2 regions of the Variovorax sp. YR750 genome follow, and region 1 is predicted to be linked to the other one. Evidence: predicted binding sites of a transcription regulator. Region 1 holds the regulator's gene; the other holds the start of a gene.
What was found. The regulator sigma-54, encoded in region 1, starts transcription at its own class of promoters, with help from an activator protein. The targets are predictions, from matches to a motif close to TGGCANGNAANCTGCTTT.
Positions count from the first base shown of each region.

Region 1 (4,206 bases):
CGCTCCAAGCCGATGAACATCGAGTCGGACGCGATGCGCTACGACGACCTGAAGCAGACCAGCGTGTTCACCGGCAACGTTTTGGTGACAAAGGGCACGATCATCATCCGCGGCGCGCGGCTGGACGTGCGCCAGGACGCCGAGGGCTACCAGTACGGCGTGGTCACGGCGGCACCCGGCAAGCGGGCCTACTACAAGCAGAAGCGCAACGCGCCCGACGAGTGGATCGAGGGCGAGTCGGAAGTGATCGAGTACGACAGCCGCGCCGACAACGTCAAGTTCATCCGCAACGCCACCATGCGCCGGCTGCTGGGCGCCACGCCGAACGACGAGAGCCAGGGCGCGCTGATCGTCTACGACCAGAGCAACGACACCTACACCGTCAACGGTTCCACCGTGCCGCCGAATACCGCCGTCAACGCCTCGGCCCCGGGCGGGCGCGTCAGGACCATCCTGACCCCCAAGGCCGCCACAGCCCCTGCGGCCGGCGCCTCGGCCCCGGCCGCCGGCGCGAAGGCGCCGCCGCCGGCGCCCACCCCGGCACCCGGCAAGGGCCTGCGCCAGAGCACCACGCTCGGCAGTGACCAGGGAGATACCCGCAAGTGATCGAATCCGCAGGAACGCAGGACGTCAACGGCGCCCCGGGCAGCCGCCTGGTCGCGCGCGGCCTGAAGAAGAGCTACGGCAGCCGCACGGTCGTGAAGGACGTCTCGCTCGACGTACAGAAGGGCGAAGTCGTCGGGCTGCTCGGCCCCAACGGCGCCGGCAAGACCACGTCGTTCTACATGATCGTGGGTCTGGTGCGCGCCGATGCCGGCGACATCACCATCGACGGCGAGCCCATCGCCCACATGCCGATCCACCGCCGCGCCCGCATGGGCCTGAGCTACCTGCCGCAGGAAGCCTCGATCTTCCGCAAGCTCACGGTCGAGGAGAACGTGCGCGCCGTGCTCGAGTTGCAGATGGAGCCCGACGCGAACGGCAAGATGGCCCCGCTGTCGAAGCCGCACATCGAGGAGCGCCTGTCCGAGCTGCTGGCCGACCTGCGCGTCGACCACCTGCGCGATTCGCCCGCGCTCGCGCTGTCGGGCGGCGAGCGCCGCCGCGTCGAGATCGCGCGCGCGCTGGCCACGCAGCCGCGCTTCATCCTGCTGGACGAGCCCTTCGCCGGCATCGACCCGATTGCGGTGATCGAGATCCAGCGGATCATCAGCTTCCTGAAGGAGCGCGGCATCGGCGTGCTCATCACCGATCACAACGTGCGCGAGACGCTGGGCATCTGCGATCACGCCTTCATCATCAGCGACGGGCATGTGCTGGCACAAGGCACGCCTTCGGAGATCGTCGACAACGCCGAGGTACGCAGGGTGTACCTGGGCGAGCACTTCCGCATGTAAGGCGCGGGGGCGGTTTCCACCATGAAGCAAGGGCTGTCCCTTCGCGTTTCGCAGCATCTGGCGCTGACGCCACAGCTGCAGCAGTCGATCAGGCTGCTTCAACTCTCCACGCTCGAACTGAGCCAGGAGGTGGAGCAGATGCTCGACGAGAACCCGTTCCTCGAGCGCACCGCGGAAGAAGCGGCGCGCGAGGAATTCGGGCTCGACACGGCCGATGCCCCGGTTCCGCGCGATGAAGGCGGTGATGGTGGTGAAGGCGGGGACGGCGAGGGCGACTTCGCTTCGCCGGCCGCCAGCAGCGCCTCCACTGCTTCCACCGAAACCGTCACCAGTACGGCCGACACCGACGGCCCCGCCGCCGACATCTCCGAGCGCGAGCCCGACTGGGAAGGCGACGGCACCGTCGACATGGCGCCCGACGACAGCGAATGGGGCAGCGACGCGCCCGCGCGCCAGAACAACCTGGGCGACGACGAGCGCGCCGACGCCACCGAGCTCGCGCGCAGCCAGGAGTCGCTGCAGTCCTTCCTGCATCGCCAGGCGCTGAGCCTGCGCCTCGACGAGAACGACAGCGCCGCGCTGCGCTTCCTGATCGAATCGCTCAACGACGACGGCTACCTCGAAGACTCGCTGCCCGCCCTGGCCTCGGGCCTGGCCGGCGACGACAACGACCAGTTCGACGACCTGGTGCACCACTTCCAGGTGGCGCTCGGCCTGCTGCAGAGCCTGGAGCCCGCCGGCGTCGGCGCGCGCGACCTCGGCGAATGCCTGAGCATCCAGCTGCGCGCCATGGCCAGCGAGGACGAGACCGAGGAAGAGGAGCAGGTCCGCAAGACCGCCATCGCCATCTGCAAGCAGCCGATGGAGCTGCTCGCGCGCCGCGACTTCAAGCGCCTGGCCACGCTCACCCGCAGCAACGAGGACCTGGTGCGCTCGGCGCTGCAGATCATCGCGCGGCTGGAGCCCAAGCCGGGCCGCAGCTTCGTCGACGTCGAGCGCAACATCATCATTCCCGACGTGATCGTCACCAAGACCGGGCGCGGCACGAACGTGAAGTTCCGCGTCATGCTCAACCCCGAGGTGATGCCGCGCCTGCGCGTGCACGACATCTACGCCGGCGCGCTCAAGTCGCACAAGGGCGAGGGCAGCCAGGCGCTGTCGCAGCGGCTGCAGGAGGCGCGCTGGTTCATCAAGAACATCCAGCAGCGCTTCGACACCATCCTGCGCGTGAGCAACGCCATCGTCGAGCGGCAGAAGAGCTACTTCGTGCACGGCGAGCTGGCCATGCGCCCGCTGGTGCTGCGCGAGATCGCCGACGAGCTGGGCCTGCACGAGTCGACCATCTCGCGCGTGACCACCGCCAAGTACATGGCCACGCCCTTCGGCACGGTCGAGCTCAAGTACTTCTTCGGCTCGGCGCTGGGCACCGAGACCGGCGGCAATGCGTCGAGCACCGCGGTGCGCGCGCTCATCAAGCAGTTCGTCGGCTCCGAGAGCGTGAAGAAGCCGCTGTCGGACAGCCAGATCTCCGAGATGCTGAAGGAACAGGGCATCGAGTGCGCGCGCCGCACCGTCGCCAAGTACCGCGAGGCGCTTCGCATCGCTCCCGCCAACCTGCGCAAAGCCCTGTAGAAAGACACCGCCGATGAGCCGGGGCCTGATGTCGCGCTGTGGGCATTGGGTCTTCGCCATGGTGGCGGTGCTGCTGTTCGCAGGCTGCGCCACGCTGCCCGACGAGGCGCCGCGCACGCCCACCAGGGCCATGACCGTCTCGGCCGACACCGCCCTCGGCAAGATCGCGCTGGCTTCCCAGCCCGACCCCGACCTGAGCGGCTTCCGCCTGATGCCCGGCGGCGATTTCGCCTTCGACACCCGCATCCAGCTGGCCCGCCGCGCGCAGCGCACGCTCGACGTGCAGTACTACCAGATCGAGAACGACGAGACCGGCCGCTACCTGCTGCGCACCCTGCGCGACGCCGCCCTGCGCGGCGTGCGCGTGCGGCTGCTGATGGACGACCTCTACACCTCCGGCGAAGACGAGCTGCTGCTGGGCCTCGCCGCCACGCCCAATGTGGAGCTGCGGCTGTTCAACCCGTTCCCGGCCGGGCGCGGCAGCCTGCTGAAGCGCTTCACCGCCTCGCTCTTCGACTTCAGCCGCGTCAACCGGCGCATGCACAACAAGCTGTTCATCGCCGACGGCGCGATGGCGGTGGCGGGCGGGCGCAACATCGGCAACCAGTACTTCAGGCGCACCGCGGGCGAGAACTTCATCGACCTCGATACCTTCGTCACAGGCGCGCTCATCCCGCGCCTGGGCAGTCTCTTCGACCAGTACTGGAACAGCGTCTACGTGCGGCCGATCCAGTCGGTGGCGAGCACCGGCCTGTCGCGCGAGGAGCTGCAGCAACGCTTCGAGCTCGCCACCGGCCCCGACACCACGCCGCCGCCTCCGAGGCCCGCGCCCAACGACCTGCTCGGCTACAGCCCGATGGCGGAAGACCTGGACGCCGGCAAGCTCGGCCTGATCTGGACCACCGCCGAGGCATACGCCGATTCGCCCGAGCGCGTGATCGGCAAGACCGCTTCCTACGGCGGCGTGCCGCTGCTCGACGTGGACAGCGTGCGCTACAACGTGGTCGAGCAGATGCGCCGCGCCCGCTCGGACGTGACCATCGTCTCGCCCTACCTGATCCCGGGCCCCTCGGGGCTGGAGGTGATGCGCGAGATCCGCGGCCGCAACGTGAAGATCAGCGTGGTCACCAACTCGCTGGCCGCCACCGACGAGCCGCTGGTGCACACCGCCTACCGC
Region 1 is NZ_FOBJ01000011.1:145,684-149,889, forward strand. It holds gene lptA (lipopolysaccharide transport periplasmic protein LptA) at 1-606, shown strand, start outside; gene lptB (LPS export ABC transporter ATP-binding protein) at 603-1,397, shown strand; gene rpoN (RNA polymerase factor sigma-54) at 1,419-3,029, shown strand; gene BMY35_RS22515 (phospholipase D family protein) at 3,043-4,206, shown strand, end outside.

Region 2 (4,206 bases), on a different contig from region 1:
TGCAGATGGGCGAGGTCATGAAGCACCTGCGCGAGGTGCTGCCGGCCGACACCATCTTCTGCAACGGCGCGGGCAACTTCGCCACCTGGGTGCACCGCTTCTGGCCGTTTCGTTCGTATGCCAGCCAGCTCGCGCCCACCAGCGGCTCGATGGGCTACGGCCTGCCGGCCGGCGTCGGCGCCAAGCGCCTCTGGCCGCAGCGCGAGGTGGTGGTGTTCGCGGGCGACGGCGACTTCATGATGCACGGCCAGGAGTTCGCGACCGCCGTGCAGTACGGCCTGCCGATCATCGTGGTGCTGCTGGACAACGCCATGTACGGCACGATCCGCATGCACCAGGAACGGCACTACCCGGGCCGCATCAGTGCCACGCAACTGAAGAACCCCGACTTCAGGGGCTACGCCGAGGTGTTCGGCGGCCACGGCGAGCGAGTGACGAGCACTGAGGAATTCGGCCCCGCGCTGGCCCGCGCGCGAGCGAGCGGCAAGCCGGCGATCCTGCATTGCCTGCTGGACCCGGAGGCCATCACGCCGGCCAGCACGCTGCAGTCGATCCGCAAGGCGGCGCTCGCCGCCGGCTGAGCCGGCCCGCTTCAGCGCAGCCCGCCGACGTAGCGCGGCGGGGGCGTGGGCGGCTGGCCGTCGGGCTGCCGCGCCGCCAGCCGGGCGGCGCGCGCCAGCGGCTCCATCGCCTGCTCCAACCGCGTTGCGAGCAGGTAGAGCTCCTCGTCCTTGGTGTCGGCCGCGTGCGCGCGGGTCATGCGCACGATCTCGGCGGCGTACTCGGCGTTGGTCGCCATCCATTCGGTGTCGGTCACGCGGCCGTGCTTTCGCCGCAGCGCCACGTGAAGGCGGGCGGCGAGGGCGATGCGTTCGCTTTCGGACATGGATGGCATGGTTCCTCCGTCGGTGGGTCAACTGCTCCCGAGATGTTCCCTGTGCTGTGCAAGATCGAGGCCCAGCACCTCGCTGTCGGCATCGACGCGCAATCCGACGATGACGTGCACCAGGAACAGCACCACCGCCGTTCCCGCGGCGCTGAAGATGGCCACGCTGCCGACCGCGATCGCCTGCGTCAGCACGTCGCCGGTGGCGCCCGAGACGCGCGGGTCGGCGAACACGCCCGTCAGCAGCGCGCCCACGATGCCGCCGATGCCGTGCACGCCGAACACGTCGAGCGAGTCGTCCGCGCCCAGCAGGTGCTTCAGGCCGGTGGCGCCCCAGTAGCAGGCCAGCCCGGCGATGGTGCCGATGGCCAGCGCGGCCGGCGGCGTGACGAAGCCGGCGGCCGGCGTGATGGCCACCAGCCCCGCGACCAGCCCCGAGCACAGGCCCAGCAGCGAAGGGCTGCGCCGCACGATCCATTCGCCGAGCATCCAGCTCAGGGCGCCGGCGGCGGCTGCGATGTGCGTGACCAGCATCGCCAGCCCCGCGCGGCCGTCGGCCGCCACCGCCGAGCCGGCATTGAAGCCGAACCAGCCCACCCACAGCAGGCCCGCGCCGGTCATGGTGAATGCCAGGTTGTAGGGCTCGAAGGCCTCGCGGCCGTAGCCCTTGCGCGAGCCGAGCGCGTAGGCGCACACCAGCCCCGCGATGCCCGCGTTGACGTGCACCACCGAGCCGCCTGCGAAGTCGAGAGCGCCCATCTGCGCGAGCCAGCCGCCCGGCTCCCACACCCAATGGGCGATGGGCGCGTACACCAGCACGCTCCACAGCAGCGCGAACCACAGGATCGCCGAGAAGCGCATGCGCTCGACGAAGGCGCCGAGAACGAGTGCCGTGGTGATGATCGCGAAGGTCAGCTGGAACATCGCGTAGACCGTCTCGGGCACGTTGGGCGCCACGTGGCTCACCGCCAGCTGCCCGGCCGCCTTGAGGTATTCGAAGCCCGAGAACCAGAAGCGCCCGGAGCCGCCGAGCCAGGGCCAGCCCTCGGTGAAGGCCAGCGAATAGCCCACCGCGAACCAGGTCAGCGAGACCGTCGCGGCGATCGCCACCACCGCCGCCATGGTGGCCAGCACGTTCTTGCGGCGCACCATGCCCGCGTAGAAGAGAGCGATGCCGGGCAGCGTCATCAGCAGCACCAGCGCGGTCGAGGTCATCATCCATGCGGTGTCTGCCGCGTTGATGGAGGCTTGCGGTGCCAGGGCCATGGTCGCTTTTCTTCTTCAAGTGATGGACTCAGGCGCCCCGTGCACAAGTCGTGCCACGTCGTTAACTATCAGAAACACTTTGGTTTGCAAATCGGACTTCTTCGGTAAGGCAAAGCGGGTAATTCCCAATGCACTGAGGCGGTGCGTGCCCATAAAGTCTGCGCACTCGCGAACGGGCCCTGCTCGTGTGCCGAGGGTCCGAGGAGACAATCCCCCCAAGCAACAAGAAAAATCTTCAAAGGCTCCGTACGAGATGCCTGTTCGACTTTGGAAGGCGCCGCTGGTCGGCGCCTTTTTTATTTGCGCGAAAGGCACGGGGCGCTAGCCTCTTCAGCTACTTTTTCGATAGCACCGGGGTGAGACAATCCAGCCCCTATGGAAATGCTGGTGGTGACGGGCGCCTCTGCGCTCGCGGGTTTTGTCGATTCGATCGTGGGCGGGGGCGGGCTGATCCTGGTGCCCGCGCTGTTCGCCGTTTTCCCGGGCGCACCGCCCGCGACCCTGCTGGGCACCAACAAGAGTGCGTCCATCTGGGGCACGGCCGCCGCCGCTGCCCAGTTCAGCCAGCGGGTGCAGATGCGCTGGGGCGCGCTCTGGCCGGCCGCGCTGCTCGGTTTCGCCGGCTCGATGCTGGGCGCCTGGGGCGTCACCATGTTCCCGGGCGACTTCCTGCGCAAGGCGCTGCCGCTGATCCTGCTGGGCGTGCTGCTGTACACGCTGGCGCGCAAGGACATGGGCCGCATGCACGCGCCGCGCTTCTCGGGCCGGGCCGAGACGCTGGCCGCCTGCACCATCGGCCTGTCGATCGGGCTGTACGACGGCTTCTTCGGGCCGGGCGCGGGGAGCTTCCTGGTGTTCCTCTTCGTGCGCTGGATGGGCTACGACTTCCTCAACGCCTCGGCCTCGGCCAAGATCATCAACACCCTGACCAACGCCGCCGCGCTGATCCTGCTGGCGGCCAAGGGTCACGTCTGGTGGCACTACGGGCTGGTGATGGCGGTGGCCAACGTGGCCGGCAGCGTGCTGGGCACGAGGGTTGCGCTGAAGCACGGTGCGGGCTTCGTGCGGGTGGTGTTCATCGTGGTGGTGAGCGCGCTGATACTGAAGACCGCCTACGACGCATTCCTGAAATAGCGAACCCCGAAAGTCGCCCGATGCCGCCCACCGAAGACCCAGCCGAGCCGCCCGTCCCCGTCAGCTTCTGGCAGGCCTTCGGCTACTGGCTCAAGCTGGGCTTCATCAGCTTCGGCGGGCCGGCCGGGCAGATCGCGCTGATGCACCAGGAGCTGGTGGAGCGCCGGCGCTGGATCTCGGAAAAGCGCTTCCTGCACGCCCTCAACTATTGCATGCTGCTGCCCGGCCCCGAGGCCCAGCAGCTCGCCACCTACATCGGCTGGCTCATGCACCGCACCTGGGGCGGCATCGCGGCGGGCGTGCTGTTCGTGCTGCCCTCGCTCTTCATACTGATCGCGCTGTCGTGGGTCTACATGGCCTACGGGCAGGTGCCGGCGGTGGCCGGGCTGCTGTACGGCGTGAAGCCGGCGGTGACGGCCATCGTGCTGTTCGCGGCCTGGCGCATCGGCTCGAGGGTGCTGAAGAACGCGTGGCTCTGGGCGATCGCCGCGGCGGCCTTCGTGGCGATCTTCGCGCTGCAGGTGCCGTTTCCGCTGATCGTGCTCGCGGCGGCGGCCATCGGCTATTGCGGCAGCCGCGTGGCGCCGCAGCGCTTCGCGCCCGGAGGCGGCGGGCATGGCGCGGCGGGGGCAGCGGCCATCGGCCCGGCGCTCATCGACGACGACACGCCGACGCCCGCGCACGCGCGCTTCGGCTGGGGCCGCTTCTGGCGCGTGCTGGGCGTGTTCCTCGCGCTGTGGCTGGGCGCCATGGGCGCGCTCGTCGCGCTGTACGGCTGGCACGGCACGCTCACGCAGATGGGCTGGTTCTTCACCAAGGCCGCGCTGATGACCTTCGGCGGCGCGTATGCGGTGCTGCCCTACGTGTTCCAGGGCGCGGTCGACCACTACGGCTGGCTGGGCGCCACGCAGATGATCGAC
Region 2 is NZ_FOBJ01000018.1:224,755-228,960, forward strand. It holds gene BMY35_RS31340 (thiamine pyrophosphate-binding protein) at 1-581, shown strand, start outside; gene BMY35_RS31345 (hypothetical protein) at 593-895, opposite strand; gene BMY35_RS31350 (ammonium transporter) at 914-2,152, opposite strand; gene BMY35_RS31355 (sulfite exporter TauE/SafE family protein) at 2,528-3,286, shown strand; gene chrA (chromate efflux transporter) at 3,307-4,206, shown strand, end outside.
Region 2: the regulator sigma-54 is predicted to act here: its motif matches at 2,191-2,208, upstream of BMY35_RS31350 (ammonium transporter).